3 linked regions of the Microbulbifer sp. A4B17 genome follow. The protein of the gene in region 3 binds, or shares a complex with, the protein of the main gene of each other region. Links are inferred from orthologs where the notes say so. Each region holds a gene or a part of one and is shown on either strand. Other genes may lie near its edges.

The links.
Region 1: the proteins of rne (region 3) and eno are in contact, whole or in part, in a solved structure (PDB 2FYM), measured with the Escherichia coli proteins. The link is inferred for Microbulbifer sp. A4B17 from one-to-one orthologs.
Region 2: the proteins of rne (region 3) and pnp are in contact, whole or in part, in a cryo-EM structure (PDB 9QH0), measured with the Escherichia coli proteins. The link is inferred for Microbulbifer sp. A4B17 from one-to-one orthologs.

The regions. Positions count from the first base shown.
Region 1 is NZ_CP029064.1:1,449,836-1,455,258, reverse strand. Bases 2,445-5,423 are described here. They hold eno (phosphopyruvate hydratase), read right to left. Parts: upstream 4,588-5,423; coding sequence 3,301-4,587; downstream 2,445-3,300. Other genes in these bases: kdsA (3-deoxy-8-phosphooctulonate synthase), read right to left, coding at 4,730-5,423; BTJ40_RS06425 (septum formation initiator family protein), read right to left, coding at 2,915-3,205; ispD (2-C-methyl-D-erythritol 4-phosphate cytidylyltransferase), read right to left, coding at 2,445-2,918. Also shown: BTJ40_RS06450 (DUF368 domain-containing protein), read right to left, coding at 1-25; BTJ40_RS06445 (protein-L-isoaspartate(D-aspartate) O-methyltransferase), read right to left, coding at 22-693; tRNA pseudouridine(13) synthase TruD, read right to left, coding at 759-1,721; ispF (2-C-methyl-D-erythritol 2,4-cyclodiphosphate synthase), read right to left, coding at 1,714-2,199; more of ispD, read right to left, coding at 2,199-2,444. UniProt on the Escherichia coli protein: Catalyzes the reversible conversion of 2-phosphoglycerate (2-PG) into phosphoenolpyruvate (PEP). It is essential for the degradation of carbohydrates via glycolysis.
Region 2 is NZ_CP029064.1:4,074,201-4,079,575, reverse strand. The notes cover bases 1,083-4,013. They hold pnp (polyribonucleotide nucleotidyltransferase), read left to right. Parts: upstream 1,083-1,451; coding sequence 1,452-3,575; downstream 3,576-4,013. Other genes in these bases: BTJ40_RS17950 (hypothetical protein), read left to right, coding at 3,691-4,013; BTJ40_RS22395 (hypothetical protein), read left to right, coding at 1,229-1,426; rpsO (30S ribosomal protein S15), read left to right, coding at 1,083-1,189. In the rest of the region: tRNA pseudouridine(55) synthase TruB, read left to right, coding at 1-789; more of rpsO, read left to right, coding at 920-1,082; more of BTJ40_RS17950, read left to right, coding at 4,014-4,341; BTJ40_RS17945 (GFA family protein), read left to right, coding at 4,334-4,738; BTJ40_RS17940 (zinc transporter ZntB), read left to right, coding at 4,790-5,375. UniProt on the Escherichia coli protein: Involved in mRNA degradation. Catalyzes the phosphorolysis of single-stranded polyribonucleotides processively in the 3'- to 5'-direction. Also involved, along with RNase II, in tRNA processing.
Region 3 is NZ_CP029064.1:3,010,467-3,016,452, forward strand. Bases 770-4,311 are described here. They hold rne (ribonuclease E), read left to right. Parts: upstream 770-1,141; coding sequence 1,142-4,111; downstream 4,112-4,311. Also shown: 23S rRNA pseudouridine(955/2504/2580) synthase RluC, read right to left, coding at 1-365; BTJ40_RS13405 (hypothetical protein), read left to right, coding at 4,559-4,891; BTJ40_RS13415 (Y-family DNA polymerase), read right to left, coding at 5,658-5,986. UniProt on the Escherichia coli protein: Endoribonuclease that plays a central role in RNA processing and decay. Required for the maturation of 5S and 16S rRNAs and the majority of tRNAs. Also involved in the degradation of most mRNAs.

The sequences.
Region 1 (5,423 bases), 1.6 Mb from region 3 along the record:
TTTTCAGAACCTCAGAAAATCTCATCGAACCACACCACCCAGTAAAGGCACGAAGCGCACCGCTTCCAACTTTTCCACATCAAATTTATTACTGTCCTCACGGCGAGTCACCATCGTCAGGTATTGCTGTTCAGCACCCACCGGAATTACCAAAACCCCGTTGGGCGCCAATTGCTCTCGCAACTCATCGGGAATTATTGCAGGTGCCGCTGCGGCCAGGATTGCATCATAGGGCCCCTCTTCCTTCCAACCGAAGCCCCCACTACTGAGCTTGTACTCTACATTGTTGTAACCCAGCTCTCCCAACCTATGGCGAGCAGTTTCCAATAGAGGTTCGACACGCTCAACGGAATAAAGTTGTTCCACCAAACGGGCAAGAATGGCCGTTTGGTAGCCAGAGCCAGTGCCCACTTCCAGCACCCGGTGTAGAGACTTTGCTCGACTCAGCAGGAGTTCAGTCATACGGGCAACAATGTAAGGCTGGGAGATGGTTTGGCCATAACCGATGGGCAAGGCGGTGTCCTCGTAAGCTCGAATAGCCAGAGCTTCATCCAAAAAAAGGTGTCGAGGGGTGGATGCCATTACATCCAGCACTTCTTCATTAGAAATCCCCTCTTCCCGCAATCGCTGGATCAAGCGATTGCGGGTTCGCTGGGAAGTCATTCCCAGACCTTCTTGTCTCAAGCGATCCATATTCTCTTTTTGTCCATGATTTGTAGAACAGCACCAGTCATTTAGGGAGCCTCTGAACCTAAATTTTATGTACGCTGTTTAACATTGACCAGCTGAGCTATCTCCCGCAGCAAAGCCGTAGCAAAAGTACCCGGTGGCAAGGCGAACTCGACGATCAAGTGATCACCTTCCCACTCATAACGAAACGCCTCAGGGGATAAAATCATGGCCCGGCGTTCCTGGCTAAGACCGCAGTGCTCCAGCCAGTTGCACCAAGGCTGCCACGGAGACAACACTTGCTCCTCCAACTCTCCCTGGGCATCCGTTGACAGGTTTCTACCGCGCCCCCAAAGAGGCCCGGTTGGGTAATCTTCAGGCTCTCCAACGAGGGGGCTCTGCCAGGTTCCGGTATTGACTCGTTCAGCCAAAATCTGATTGAACAGCCAGCTACGGGCAGCAGACATGGCGAAGGCCTTTTCGCTTTTGCGGCAACGACCGTCCTCTTCAGCTAAGTTTTTTGCCAGGCTAAGGTTATTGCCATCAATCCCAAAGCGCTGTTCACCGAAGTAATTGGGTACTCCTTTGGGGATCAGCTGAAGTACTTCTTCTGCTTTGTCCCGATCACCTTCTACATTGCGCAGACGAATCCTGAAGCGATTCCCCATATGCTCACCGCGACGCAACTTGCGTGGTCCCCGGAAGGCCTGGAGCAATGAAATTTCATCGCTGTTAATTTGCGACCAGTCTGCCTCTGGCTTTTGTCCAAGCCATACACTGAACCATTGAGTGGTAACAGCATGTCGGTCTTTCAAACCATAAAAGCTGACATCCCGGCTTTGCACCCCGGCTAACTTCGCCAACTCCTTGGCAACCCAGGCGGTATTTGCCCCGCGCTTTTTAACCTGTAAGTAAACATGCTCACCTTCTTTATCAGCCGGTGGCACAGCCAGTTCATCGACAATAAAGTCTTCCGGTTCTGTGCGAAAATCACCAGAAATTACCGCACCCCCGAGCGCTCGGGGCCAATCCAGATTCCAAACTTCAGACATCTTTGCGCTCTAATAAAACGGTAGCTTGCGCGGCGATACCCTCACCGCGACCAGTAAATCCAAGCTTTTCTGTAGTGGTTGCTTTGACACTGATCGCATCGCAATCAACACCACAGTCAGCGGCAATATTGACTCGCATTCCATCGATATGCGGAGCCATCTTGGGGGCTTGGGCAATCAACGTCATATCCGCATTAACCAGGCGATACCCTTTACTATCGATTAACCCAACAACATGTCGAAGCAGGTTTCTGCTATCTGCCCCGGCAAACTGTTCATCGTTGTCGGGAAAGTGTTTACCAATATCTCCCAAGGCCAGAGCACCCAATAAGGCATCCGAGAGGGCGTGCAATAAAACATCCCCGTCAGAATGAGCTACCAAACCATACCCATAGGGGATTTGTACTCCTCCGAGCACTACGTGATCACCAGGGCCAAATGCGTGCACATCAAAGCCCTGGCCTATTCGAAAACTCACTATCGCTTATCCTCAGTCGGGGAGTAGCGCAGACGTAAAATAGTTTCTGCAATTATGATATCGGCGGGGTGCGTCACTTTAATATTGTCACTATCACCTGCAACCAATTGCGGTGAATGGCCAAAAAATTCCAGTGCACTGGCTTCATCGGTTACAGCAATACCCTGCTCCAGGGCTTTACCAAGGCATGAGTGCAAAGTGCTGAGAGGGGCCCGTTGCGGAGTTTGCGCCAGCCAAATACTTTCCCGGTCAACCGTTTCTTCCACACAGGCTACACCGCCTGTCACGTGACTGCGCTTTAATGTGTCGCTCGCGGGGCGCGCCAAAAGTGCCATTGGTGAGACTTCGTCACAAAGCAAAGCGCAGATATCGCGCTCAGACACACAGGGTCGTGCAGCATCGTGGACTAAAACCGGGGTATCACCGCTTTCACGCTCCGCCAGGAAATCCAGAGCGGACTGAACAGAGTCCGCTCTCTCAGCTCCACCAATGACTGTGTGTACCAAGGGGTGGTTTGCTTCTTTCAGGTGAAGGAAGTAGGTATCCTGCTCCGACAGCGATACTACAACGCCGGCCAAGCCTGGCCACCCAAGAATATTTTTTAAAGTCAGGGATAGCAGTGGTCGCCCGAGCAATGGCAGGTACTGTTTCGGGCGATCGGCCCCCATACGTTTGCCAACGCCGGCAGCGGGTACAATGACCCAATAATCCTTAATCAATTTTCAGCCTCTTCCTTCTTATCCAGGAAGATAAACAGTGTTTCCCCTTCCTTGATCAGTCCCAGGTCATAACGGGCTTTCGCTTCCACACCATCTGTGCCAATTTTCAAACTGCGGACTTCCCTGAACAGTTGACGGTTTTCCCGCACCAGCGCGATATTTTTTTCTTGCTGTTGGGCTAATTGACGCTTGAGACGTGTAACTTCGGCGAGACTACCTTCACCAACCCAAAGTCGGTACTGGGTGGCGAGGAGCATAATGGTGAGTATTGCCAGCAGCCATTTCATACGAGATTACGATATTTCGCTTGTTCGTATTTATAGCACTACAAAGAGGGGCTGGCCCCTCTTTGTAGTGCTTGCACGCTAATTCAAATAATAGATTACTTGAATTCAGCACGGCCGCGATAAGGAGCGGAGCCATTCAACTCAGCTTCGATGCGCAGCAGGCGGTTGTACTTGGCTACGCGGTCTGAACGGCAAAGGGAGCCGGTCTTGATTTGGCCAGCAGCAGTCGCAACCGCCAGATCCGCAATAGTGGTATCTTCAGTCTCACCAGAGCGGTGAGAGATCACAGCGGTGTAGCCTGCATCTTTAGCCATTTTAATCGCGTCCAGAGTCTCGGACAGGGAGCCGATCTGGTTGAACTTGATCAAGATGGAATTACCTACACCTTTTTCGATACCTTCTTTCAGGATCTTGGTGTTGGTTACGAACAGGTCGTCGCCTACCAGCTGTACTTTGTCACCAATCTTATCGGTAAGCACTTTCCAACCATCCCAATCGCTCTCATCCATACCGTCCTCAATAGACAGGATCGGATAGTTGGCAGACAAGTCGGCCAGGTAGCTGGCAAAGCCTTCGCTATCGAACTGCTTGCCTTCCCCAGCCAGATCGTACTTGCCATCTTTGTAGAACTCGGAAGAAGCGCAGTCCAGAGCCAGAGTAATATCATCGCCCAGGGTGTAACCAGCTTTTTCTACAGCCTCAGCAATCACTTTCAGAGCTGCTTCGTTGGAAGGCAGGTTAGGAGCAAAGCCACCCTCATCACCAACCGCAGTATTCAGACTGTTGCTGGACAGTACTTTTTTCAGGGAGTGGAAGATCTCTGCACCTTGGCGCAGGGCTTCGGCAAAAGACTCAGCTTTAACGGGCTGAACCATAAATTCCTGGATATCCACATTGTTATCAGCGTGCTCACCGCCGTTGAGGATATTCATCATCGGAACCGGCATGGAGTATTCACCCGGAGTGCCATTTACCTCAGCGATATGCTGGTACAGGGGAATATTTTTGGAAGCTGCAGCTGCTTTTGCGGCCGCCAGGGAAACCGCCAAAATTGCGTTGGCGCCCAGGTTAGCTTTGTTTTCAGTACCGTCGGCATCGATCATCGCCTTGTCCAGGACGCGCTGATCGGTAGCATCCATACCTTTCAGCAAGTCGGCGATAGTGGTGTTGATATTCTCAACCGCTTTCAGGACACCCTTGCCCAGGTAACGGCTTTTATCGCCATCGCGAAGTTCCAGCGCTTCACGGGAGCCAGTAGAGGCACCGGAGGGTGCACAGGCGGAACCAATAGAACCGTCCTCAAGGATTACATCGGCTTCAACGGTAGGGTTACCGCGAGAATCCAGTACTTCAAAGGCTTTAACAGCGACAATCTTGCTCATTTACAATGGGCTCCGTATTGGTACTTACTGAAAATAGGTTTTCGTAAATCAGACTTTACGCACTTTTGCTACAGCACTCAGGCTAAATAGCAGAGGGGAAAGTGCCGCGCGCCCGATCAGGGCGCGCAAAAATATCTCTTTTTTATTTCGTATCCAGCGGCTCAAAGCCTTTGATCAGGTCATCTACCGCTTTCATCTGCGCCAGGAATGGCTCCAGCTTCTCTAATGGCAATGCACTGGGGCCATCACACAATGCTTTGTCTGGATTCGGGTGTGCTTCCAGGAACAGGCCGGCAATACCGATAGCCAAACCTGCACGGCCCAGCTCAGTTACCTGTGCACGGCGACCACCAGAAGCAGCACCGGAAGGATCCCGCATTTGCAGTGAGTGGGTGACATCAAAAATCAGCGGCGCACCGCCAGAGGCATTGATCATGGTGCTGAAGCCCAGCATATCGACAACCAGGTTGTCGTAGCCAAAGCTGGCACCGCGCTCACACAAAAGAATATTTTCGTTGCCGCACTCAGCAAATTTCTCCACCACATTTTTAACTTGCGGCGGGCTCATAAACTGAGGTTTTTTGACGTTGATCACTGCACCAGTCGCTGCCATAGCTGCGACCAGGTCAGTCTGGCGGGCCAGGAAAGCCGGCAGCTGAATAATATCCACGACTTCGGCAACCGGAGCAGCCTGGTGTACTTCGTGGACATCGGTAATCAGGGGAACCTTAAAGGTGTCTTTTATTTCCTGAAAAATCTTCAGGCCTTCTTCCATTCCCGGTCCGCGATAGGAATTAATGGAAGAGCGATTGGCCTTGTCAAAAGACGCTTTAAAA
Region 2 (5,375 bases), 1.1 Mb from region 3 along the record:
ACCGGCGTGTTGCCGATCTGTTTCGGCGAAGCGACCAAGTTCTCCCAGTACCTACTCGATGCGGACAAGCGCTATCGCAGTACTTTTGTTTTCGGTATGACTACAGCCAGTGGCGATGCCGATGGCGATGTACTGGAAACTAAAGATGCTTCCGGTTTGACCGAAGAAGCTGTGCTGAAGGCGATGGAAGCCTTTCGCGGTCCCATCAAGCAAGTGCCGTCCATGTACTCGGCCCTCAAGCACAAGGGGCAGCCGCTGTATAAGTTGGCACGCCAGGGCTTGGAAGTGGAGCGCGAGGCGCGGGAAGTAGAGATTTTTGAATTTGAACTGCTGAGCTTCACACCGGGCGCCCAGCCCCGTGCAGAAGTTGAGGTTCATTGCTCCAAGGGCACTTATATTCGCAGTATTGCCGAAGACCTGGGCCAGGCCCTGGGTGTTGGTGCCTATGTGGAAGAGTTACACCGCAGCGCCGCCGGTCCCTACGTCGAGGCCGATTCAGTGACCCTGGATGAACTCACCGCGGAGCGCGGTGAGGGTATGGCGGAGGAGTTGGATCACCACCTGTTATCGGTGGATTCTCCCGCCTCTTCGCTACCCAAACTCACCCTTCCGGACGAGTCTGGTTACTATGTGCGTCAGGGGCAGCCGGTAATGGATTTGCAGGTCTACCGTATCGGTGAAGAAGGTGATATGGTGCGCCTCTTCCTGGAAAATGGCGATTTTCTGGGCGTAGGAGAAATTACTGACGACGGGTGCGTAGCGCCTCGGCGTCTGGTAAGTAGTACTTAAGCAGAAAACGCTATATTGGTGAGAGCCGATAGCGGTTGATGTGAGAGTATTGCAATAGTGAGTAGCTGGTCTGTAAATATGCACGGGCCAGCCGAATCTTTTAAAGCATATTACGACGAGGTTATTCGTTATGGCACTGTCTGCAGTAGAAAAAGCAGCAATCCTGAAAGAGCACGGCCAATCTGAAGGCGACACCGGTTCTCCGGAAGTCCAGGTAGCCCTGCTGACTGCCAACATCAACAAACTGCAGGGTCACTTCTCTGCGCACAAGCAGGATCACCACTCTCGCCGTGGTCTGATCCGCATGGTAAACCAGCGCCGCAAGTTGCTGGATTACCTGAAGCGTAAGGATCTGAGTCGCTACGCACAGCTGATCGCTAAGCTCGGCCTGCGTCGCTAAGACCCTGGAATGCCCGCCTCTGGCGGGCATTCTTTTTTAATGCTTGCTGAAAAGTGGCGCTGTTGTCACTTTTCGGCAGTTTCGCAGTACAACCCCAGGGGCAATATCCCGGCGGATGTGCTGCGTTTGCACCGGCCACCCGGGTCGGTAGCGGTACATCCCCGTATCGCTCTGGATAGGAGGTTTGGAACCTCTGCCCAGGCAACTAATGTAGGGGTTACTGGAATGGGCCAGTAACCGTAAGGAAATAGGAAAAAAACTAGTGAATCCAGTAAGCAAAACTTTCCAATACGGACAACACCAAGTCACCATCGAGACCGGCCGCATCGCGCGCCAGGCTTCCGGTGCTGCCCTGGTTAGCATGGGTGAGACCGTCGTCCTGTGTACTGTTGTCGGCGCTAAAGAAATGAAAGCCGGCCAGGACTTCTTCCCGCTGTCCGTGCACTACCAGGAAAAAGCCTACGCGGCTGGCAAAATTCCCGGTGGTTTCTTCAAGCGTGAAGGCCGCCCGTCTGAAAAAGAAACTCTGACTTCCCGTCTGATCGACCGCCCGATCCGCCCGCTGTTCCCGAACGGCTTTATGAACGAAGTTCAGGTGATGTGTACCGTTCTCTCCGCTGAGAAGGACATGGACCCGGATATCGCCGCCATGATCGGTACCTCCGCAGCGCTGTCTGTTTCCGGTATTCCTTTCGCGGGCCCAATCGGTGCTGCGCGCGTGGGTTACACCCAGCAAGACGGCTACCTGCTGAACCCGGGCTACCAGGCTCTGAAGTCCTCCGAGCTGGACATGGTCGTTGCCGGTACCAAAGACGCCGTACTGATGGTGGAGTCCGAAGCCCAGGAGCTGCCGGAAGACATCATGCTGGGTGCCGTACTCTACGCACACCAAGAAATGCAGGCCATTATCAAGGTTTGTGAAGAGCTGAAAGCGGAAGCGGGCAAGCCCCAGTGGGACTGGCAGGCTCCGGCAGAAAACACCGAGCTGAAAGCTGCCCTGGACGCTCAGTTTGGTGAGAAGGTTGCTGAAGCCTACCGCATCACCAACAAGCAGGAGCGCAGCACCCGCCTGGCGGAACTGCGCAGTGAAGCTGCTGAAGCCCTGGCTACTGAAGAAGTACCCGCTGATGAAGTGAAGAGCTACTTCGGCAAGCTTGAGAAGAAGCTGGTGCGCGGTTCTGTAGTACGCGGCGAGCCCCGTATCGACGGCCGTGACAGCAAAACTGTACGCCCGATCACTGTGGAAGTTGGCGCTCTGCCCAAGTCCCACGGTTCCGCGTTGTTCACCCGTGGTGAGACCCAGGCTCTGGTAGTGGCTACCCTAGGTTCCACCGGCGATGCACAGATCATCGATGCCTTGGAAGGTGAGCGCAAAGACTACTTTATGCTGCACTACAACTTCCCTCCCTACTCTGTAGGTGAAGCGGGTCGTGTAGGTGCTACCGGTCGTCGCGAAATCGGTCACGGTCGCCTGGCTCGTCGCGGTATTGCTGCGGTTTTGCCGAGCCCAGACAGCTTCCCCTACACCGTGCGCGTGGTTTCCGAGATCACTGAATCCAACGGTTCCAGCTCAATGGCTTCCGTATGTGGTTCTAGCCTGGCGCTGATGGATGCGGGTGTTCCGCTGAAGGCACCGGTAGCCGGTATCGCTATGGGCCTGGTGAAGGAAGACGAAGGCTATGCGGTTCTGACCGACATCCTCGGTGACGAAGACCACCTTGGCGATATGGACTTCAAAGTAGCGGGTACCGCCTCTGGTGTGACCGCGCTGCAGATGGATATCAAGATCGAAGGTATTACCGAAGAGATCATGGAAACCGCTCTGGAGCAGGCCCTGCAAGCGCGTCTGCACATCCTGGCGGAAATGAACAAGGTGATCGACTCTTCCCGTACCACGGTGAATGAGAATGCACCGCGCTATGCGACCCTGAAGATCCATCCGGACAAGATCCGCGACGTGATCGGTAAGGGTGGTGCGACTATCCGCTCCATCACTGAAGAGACTGGCGCCTCCATCGATATCGAAGACGATGGTACTATCAAGGTCTTCGGTGAAGACGGTGAGAGCCTGGAAGCTGCGGTAACCCGCATCGAGGAAATCACTGCGGAAGCTGAGATCGGCGCTATCTACGAGGGCACCGTGGTGCGTATCGTGGACTTCGGTGCGTTCGTTAACTTCCTGCCGGGCAAAGACGGTCTGGTGCATATCTCCCAGATCGCTGAAGAGCGAGTAAATGCAGTAACTGATTACCTGACTGAAGGTGAGAAGGTTAAGGTTAAGGTACTCGATGTTGACCAGCGTGGACGTATCAAGCTTTCTATCAAGGAAGCCAAGGCCGACGCAGCTGCCGCTGAAGAAGCCAAGCAGGCTTCTGACGAAGCTTAAGTCTACGGACTGAAAAAAACCCGGCTTTTAAGTCGGGTTTTTTTGTATCTGCCAATGGGGATTTGTCGCTTGCTACCAGTTTTCTATTAGAATTCTGGAAAAAAAGGGCAAAACATTGGATAACTTCTGGCTGATCGACATTCTCCTCACTCTTGCCGCACTGCTGATTGCCAATCAGTACTGGCGTCTTACTAATGCTCGTTTTCAATCTGCTGCACTGTTGGTGATGGCGGGACTTCTATTTATCGCTGTCACTGCGATTGTCGGTGCCTATCGCTATGGCATTGATCCCGGGGCAACCCAATTACATCTAGCCCTTTTGCAGCTTTCCGGGTTTAGTTCACTTCTGCTGATTGGAATTGGCCTGGCTTGGGCGCGTTTCGAGATCGGTATTGGGCAAAGTACCCGGGGGCCTGCTTACGTGGTATTAGTGCTGGTACTGGCCTCTGCTATTGGAGTCTCTGAAAGTGGCACGCTGTCGCCACAGGAAGTAACGGAGGCATTTTCGGCGCTGGGGCTTCTGCTGTGGCTGTGGGTCGCAATGATGGAGTTGATGTCACCGCGTCGACTGTCGCCACCGGGCCCGCTGTTGCTGGGGGCGGGGGCCGTAGTAATTGCAATGGATGGGCTATTTGTGGGCACCGGCGCCCCCCGGGTATTGGGGTTGGCACGTACGAACTGGTTCCACCTGTTACTCGGACTTTCACTGTTTTCTCTGCTGGCAGCCCGCCCTTTATTTGTGAAGGACAATAAATCAAGTGAGTAAAATCAATACCGAACTTCGCGGAGGCTGCCACTGTGGTGCCGTTCGCTATAGGGCCAGGCATGAGCGCAACTCAGGGGAGAAACTGGTAGCCCTTGCGTGCAATTGCTCCATGTGTGAGAAGGTGGGTTTTTTGCACGTCATTATTCCCGCTGAAAACTTTGAGTTGGAATCAGGGGAAGGATATCTGAATTGTTATACCTTTAATACTGGGGTGGCCAAGCATTTGTTTTGCCGCCACTGTGGGGTTAAGTCTTTTTACGTGCCGCGCTCCAATCCCGATGGATATAGTCTTAATGCGCGCTGTTTCGACAAGCGGCCAAGGGACCTGGAAGTAAAACCTTTTGATGGTCAAAACTGGGAGCAGAATGCTGCGGAGATGGCCCATCTCAGCAAGTAAATTGCAGAAAGAAAGTGATGCTCCGATCAATATCAGGTGATATGAGCGCTTATGGAAACTGGTCTGGTCTACGCAGTCTTACTTGATCGCAAAGGCTCGGGTCGGGAGCTTTCCTGGGCGGAGGTGAAATCCTGGCAACCAAGCCAGGGAATTCTCTGGTTGCATTTTGACTACGACAGCACTGAGAGCGCCGAGTGGCTGCAACAGGATAGTGGGCTCACAACTACGGCGATAGAGACCCTGTCTGCGAAGACAGTACGCCCCAGTGTGATGACTGTGGATCAGGGACTGATATTGGCTATGTACGGTATTGAGCGAAAGTCCAAACCACGTGCAAAGGATATGATCGCTATCCGTATTTGGGCTGAGGAAAATCGTATTATTAGTACCGGCCGACGGAAGTTACTTTCAGAGGATGATTTGCTTTCTCGCTTGCGCAACGGCTTTGGTCCCCGTGGAACTTCGGCTCTTTTGATGTCACTGGCAGATCTATTGGTCCTGCGTATGTGTGATCGGGCCGAAGACTTCGAAGAAAAGATAGATGACCTGGAAAACCTGCTGTTGGATAGGGGAGGGGCGGAACTCTCTTCCTTATTGGTTCGTCTGCGCAAGAGAACTATCGTATTGCGACGTTACT
Region 3 (5,986 bases):
TTGATCACCATTAACCCATGCTTGTCGTAAAGTATGGACTCTTGGATCAATTGGCGCAGAGATTCACCAGCCAGAGGGGCCTCAGCCTGCTCGGCAACACGAATTGGCGGCACTCGCACCACATCGCCCGCCTTTAACTTGTATTCAGCCTTTATTCGTCCTTTATTTACTCTTACCTCACCCTTGCGCAGGATTCGGTATATACGTGAGCGCGGCACACCCTTGAGGCGCGCCTGGAGGAAATTGTCGATCCTCTGTCCCGCCAGCTCTTCAGGCACAGTCAAAAACTGTACGCCGCCAGATGGATTAGAGGTCTTTGATGGGGGCTCAGCCGGAGCCTTTTTAGGGGGGGGTATACTTCGCATGACGCGCATCATAGCGTTGCCAGGGATACAATTGAAGCACCTCCCTGCCCATGCTATATTCGGTCGGCCTGAATTCGGCATGTTTTCGGTCACTGGCGACTTCCCACATGAAGAGACAGCCGTGGCTTTGGAGAAAACATCCCCATTCAGCAGGTGCGCGGGGATGCCGCGTCATTGATAAAACTTAGCCCTTGAGATGTCCCCCAACTACTAGAACCTGAGGGGAGCTCACTGGCAACAACAGCCCGCGGTTACGCGGGTAATTATCGCGAAGGTAAGACGGGCCGTGACCCGCAGCGCTTGAAAGGACGACTCAAACTTGCGTCCGGTTTTGCAGAATACGACAAGCCAGCAACCGAACTGGTAACCAGGGCAGCACAGCTTCCGCAAGCCTGGTGAAAAATTAAGAAGAGTGGGTATCAGCCAAAAGCTGAACTGCAGAACAACTGACGCAAACCTTGCCGCCCAGTATGAAACAAACCAAGGGGCGGCGCCCAACCCTGCTGCAGAAGCCTGCAGCACAGGTACAGGGCAGTACTAACAAAAGGTATTAAAGGTACCAACGGATAGCACGATAGCAGCGCGTATCCGGAGTTTTTGCAGAGCGAACATCAGGTGGACATCAGTCTCGACAAGCCGCATAGATCCATGGCGCGGTAGAGCTGACGCACCTTATTTCCCTGCCCTGCCTGGTGGTCCTCTCCACCGGGCAGCCAACAAGCAAGCCTGTGAGTGGCGGTGTCACACCTTTGCGCAACGCAAGGAAAACGACACGCATGAAAAGAATGCTAATTAACGCAACCCAACCCGAAGAGTTGCGTGTTGCCCTGGTCGACGGCCAGTGGCTCTATGATTTGGATATTGAGAACAGGACCCGCCAACAGAAAAAAGCGAACATATACAAAGGTAAAATTACCCGAGTAGAGCCCTCCCTTGAGGCTGCATTCGTCGACTATGGCGAAGAACGCCACGGATTCCTCCCCCTGAAAGAGATCTCTCGCGAGTACTTCCTCAAGCAGCCCAAAGACATCGAAGGTCGCATCAAGATTAAAGATGTTGTCAAAGAGGGCATGGAAGTTATTGTCCAGGTGGACAAGGAAGAGCGCGGCAACAAAGGCGCCGCCCTGACTACTTTTGTCAGCCTCGCCGGCCGCTATCTGGTGCTGATGCCAAACAATCCCCGTGCAGGTGGCATCTCCCGCCGCATTGAAGGTGATGAGCGCTCAGAACTCCGCGACGCTCTCTCCAGCGTAGAAGTCCCCTCCGGCATGGGCATCATAGTGCGCACCGCCGGCGTTGGCCGCAGCGGTGACGAACTGCAGTGGGACCTGAACTACCTGTTACAGCTTTGGAATGCCATCAAAGAGGAAGCGGACACCTCCAAAGCACCACACTTCCTGTTCCAGGAAAGTAACGTCATTATTCGCGCTATTCGCGACTACATGCGCGACGATATTGGCGAAGTTATTGTCGATGACAAAGGCGCCTACGAACTGGCCGCAGAATTTGCCCGCCAGGTAATGCCCCACTACGCCAACAAGGTGAAGTACTACGAAGACGCCATCCCGCTATTCAATCGCTATCAGATCGAAAGCCAAATCGAGACAGCGTTTGAGCGCGAAGTAAAACTGCCTTCCGGCGGCTCCATCGTTATTGATGTGACCGAGGCCTTAGTATCTATTGATATCAACTCCTCCCGCGCAACCAAGGGCGGCGATATCGAGGAGACTGCGCGCAATATCAACCTGGAAGCGGCCGACGAGATCGCTCGCCAGCTGCGCCTGCGAGATATGGGCGGGCTGGTTGTTATCGACTTTATCGATATGCAGAACAAGTCCAACCAGCGCGAAGTCGAAAAGCGTATGGAGAAGGCTCTCAGCATGGACCGCGCCCGCGTTCAGGTTGGCCGCATCTCCCGCTTCGGCTTGCTGGAAATGTCCCGCCAGCGCCTGCGCCCATCCCTGGGTGAAACCACCTTCCGCGTCTGCCCCCGCTGTAGTGGCCAGGGCACTATTCGCGGCACCAAATCTCTCGCCCTCTCCATTCTTCGCCTGGTAGAAGAGGAGGCGAAAAAAGAACGCAGCGCCGAGATCCGCGCAATCACCCCTGTGAATGTCGCAACCTACCTGTTGAATGAGAAGCGCAAAACGATCTCCCAAATCGAATCCCGCAACTCCACTCGAGTGGTAGTTGTGCCCAGCGCCGAGATGGAAACTCCGCACTTCGAAGTTCAGCGACTGCGTGACGACGACACTGCCACCCTGGAAACCTCCTATAAGATTTCTGGCACTGCCGAAGAGACCCTAGCCAAGAAAGAGGAAAAGCCACAGCGTTCAGCACCAGCACAAGCGGCCGTCCAGCAGATCAGCCACACGGCTCCAGCGCCCACCCCGGAGAAAAAAGAAGAGCCTGGACTCTTCAGCCGACTGATCAGCGCTATTGCCTCTTTCTTCACCGCGGAAGAGGAAGAGCCGAAGAAGCATCAAAAGTCCAAGGGGCGTGGCAAGGATTACCAGCAGCGCAACCGCAATCGCAACCAGCGCGGAAACCGCAGCAACCGCAGCGGCCGCCAAACTCGCCGTAAGGATGATCGCCGCGAAGATAATAAGCGCGACGACCAGCGCGAAGATAAGCGCAGCGCCAAGCTGGATGAACACGACAGCGCCTCCGAGCGCCAGGGTGAAGGCCAGCGTCGCCGTCGCCGTCGCCGCAACGACAACCGCCGTAAGGACGACAATCGCACCCAAGCCGTTGAAACCGCCCCAGGTACCGCTGACACTGGCGAGCTGGCGAGCGATGCCTCCGAACAACAGCGCCCAGCCCGCCGCCCAAGCAACGTGCGCGGTCGCCCGCAAGCGCGTCGTCGCGGCGGCCGCCGCAGTGAAAATACCGCAGCAACTGCGGTGGCTCACAGCCAGGAAGAGCTGAACCGCGAAGTTCACGAAGCTATCGACGAAGCCGAAAGCGAAGCGCGCAAAACCAAGGAAGTCGCCAAGGAAACTCGTACAGAGACACCTAAATCCAAGGCGAAAGAATCTCAAAAAGCCCAGAGAACTCCCAAGCAGGCAGCTCAACCCGCCATTACCATGCCGGTTCGAACTGCCAGTGAAGGGAAACCTGAAGCACAAGAGACTGCCAAGGCTGCAGCACAGCCGCAAAGCGTTCAGCAGGAAACCAAGCCTGTCACTGCCAAGCAACCAGCGACTCAGCCCGCAGAGCCCAAAACAACCCAGGCAGAAGAAGCAGCCGCACCCGTCTCCGAGCCGGTCGAGGTTGTAAAGCAAGCGCCTGTACAGGAAGACACAGAAGCTGAAGAGGCGGCAACCTCAAAAGCTGAAATTACTCCTGCCGAGCCAGAAATAGAAGCCGCAGAGGAAATCGTTCTTGAGGAAGCCCAGGCTGCAGCAGAAGCTTTGCAAGAGCAGGCTGACACCAGCGAACCGGAGGTCCAGGAAGAAATTGTTGCCGCTGAGCTGGCAGCTTCCGAAAAGGAACCGACTGCGACCAACCAGGGGCGCGCAGGCAACGACCCGCGCATCAATCCCAAACCGCTGGGTGAGTTCTCAATTGTTACTGAGCGCCGTGAAGTAGGCCCCCAACAGCCTCTGGATACTGCACAACCGGCTGCAATTGAACATAACCCCCGCGCCCTGACCCGCCCGGCCAATGACCCGCGCATCAGTCGCAAGGCCGTTGGAATTGGCGCCGCTACAGATATTGATCGCAACTCCGCAGAAGCGAGCTAAGCGATTCCTGCCACGCCGCCCCGGCCAGCAACCGGGGCGGCGCAATCAACCTGACGTCAAGCCTGGCGCTGGTCAATAAATCACCTAACTTATTGAACTATATAAAAAAAATCAAAATGACGCTTGTACATCCTCAGAAGCTATGTATAATGCGCAGCACAATTTGGTGGGGTGGCTGAGTGGTCGAAAGCGGCGGTCTTGAAAACCGTTGACTGTAACAGGTCCCAGGGTTCGAATCCCTGCCCCACCGCCATATAAAAAAAGCCCGGTATTATGCCGGGCTTTTTTGTTTCTGGACTTTGCACTGCTCCACCTGCCCTTGGTGGCAACCCGCCGGAGGTGAAAAGCATGGACGATAGCGCATGCTTTAATCCATGTCGTTTTACCAATTCTGAAAAATGCTAACCTGAACAGGTCCCACAAATTTATAAGCTGAAGTCCGCTGGCTTGGATTTCGGCGGATACGTTAATTTTGATGAGATCGTGGCTCGACTCGAAGAAAGTGACCTGGACAAAGTGAAGAAAGCAAAAAAGATCACCGAATCCCAGCGAAACAATCTGCGTCAGACAAAAATGAGCCACTCCTTCGAGCCTGTAATGAGTCATCCAGGCAGGATCAAGTACATTGTCCAAGCCAAAGACGATGGCTTCGACGTAATACTTCTCTTCATCGACACCAATGATCCACAGAAGCACCTAGCGCGCGTGGCTGACCGCGTAGAGAAGGGTGGGCACGCTGTTACCCATCGAAAAGATCCTATCCCGCTACAAGCGAACTAGGGACATGCTGTTCGAGGCAGCGATGACTGCCGATCACGCTCTAATTTTCGGTAATACTTCTGAGTAAAACGGGATCAAGCCTGTTACTGAAGCAAAAATAGAGATTTCGCAAGCCAAAAAGGCGGCATACCCTGGATAACAAACTACTTCAAGCACAACTACTGCAACCAGGATAATAGCTCCTGGTAACCAGTCACGCACCAAAGTCGGAAGAGGCAGTAGCCCCCTTGATTCTGGCTACACACTTACGTGCTCAGTCCTAACTTAGCCCCCCACAACCCCTTACTTCCGCTCCGCACGACAACGCGGTGCGCAAAGCTTATCGGAAGATTACTAATATCCAGATAGCTTTCCTTTCGGCTTTCATCCAATGCAAGGGAGTTCAAACCCCGAATATAATTTTTCAGCGTTTCGCCGCGCCTTAAACTCCAAACCAGAAAGATATAGCCCCTAGAACTAATCTCAAGCGCTTCTCTCCAACCTTGAAGCATCCAGAGGTACAACTTTTACCCCTCAAAAAATCTGTGGCTGCTTAGGCTAAGGCGCTTAGACAGTCGAAAACTAAACACCCCATTTCTCGTCCGCATCGGAGTCTTCAGAGCTAGCTGCACCTGAATACCTATTTAAATGCCGCTCGGAATAATAAAACCCCATGAAACCACCAAACTTACAAAGAGAAAAGTCCCTCTCTTCACACACTTAGGACAATAATTGAACTCCTATTAGCCTAGATGTACTGAGACCAGTCCCACCCTGTTATCACCCCTCAAATAATAACCTCAGGCAACTCATCCCAGTGAGTCGTATAAGCTGGAGACTTATGCTCCTGCCGCACCTTCCATTTCTTCTGAATACCCTCAGCCCCCAGAAAAAGGGTTCCCCGGCCAAAGCGCTGGTTGATTTGATCAATGGCTTGCATTGTCTCGCCCGCTCGAAGCGGCTGCCCAGAGGAAAACATATCACCCTGTCCCAGCAAACGAGGAATCAACTCTACCAGCCCCACTCCAGCTTTTAAAAACCGGTGGCCCTGCCGATACAAGCCCGATACTGCTCGCTTGGCCAATTGCACTATCATCCTTGTATCATCAGTGGGGT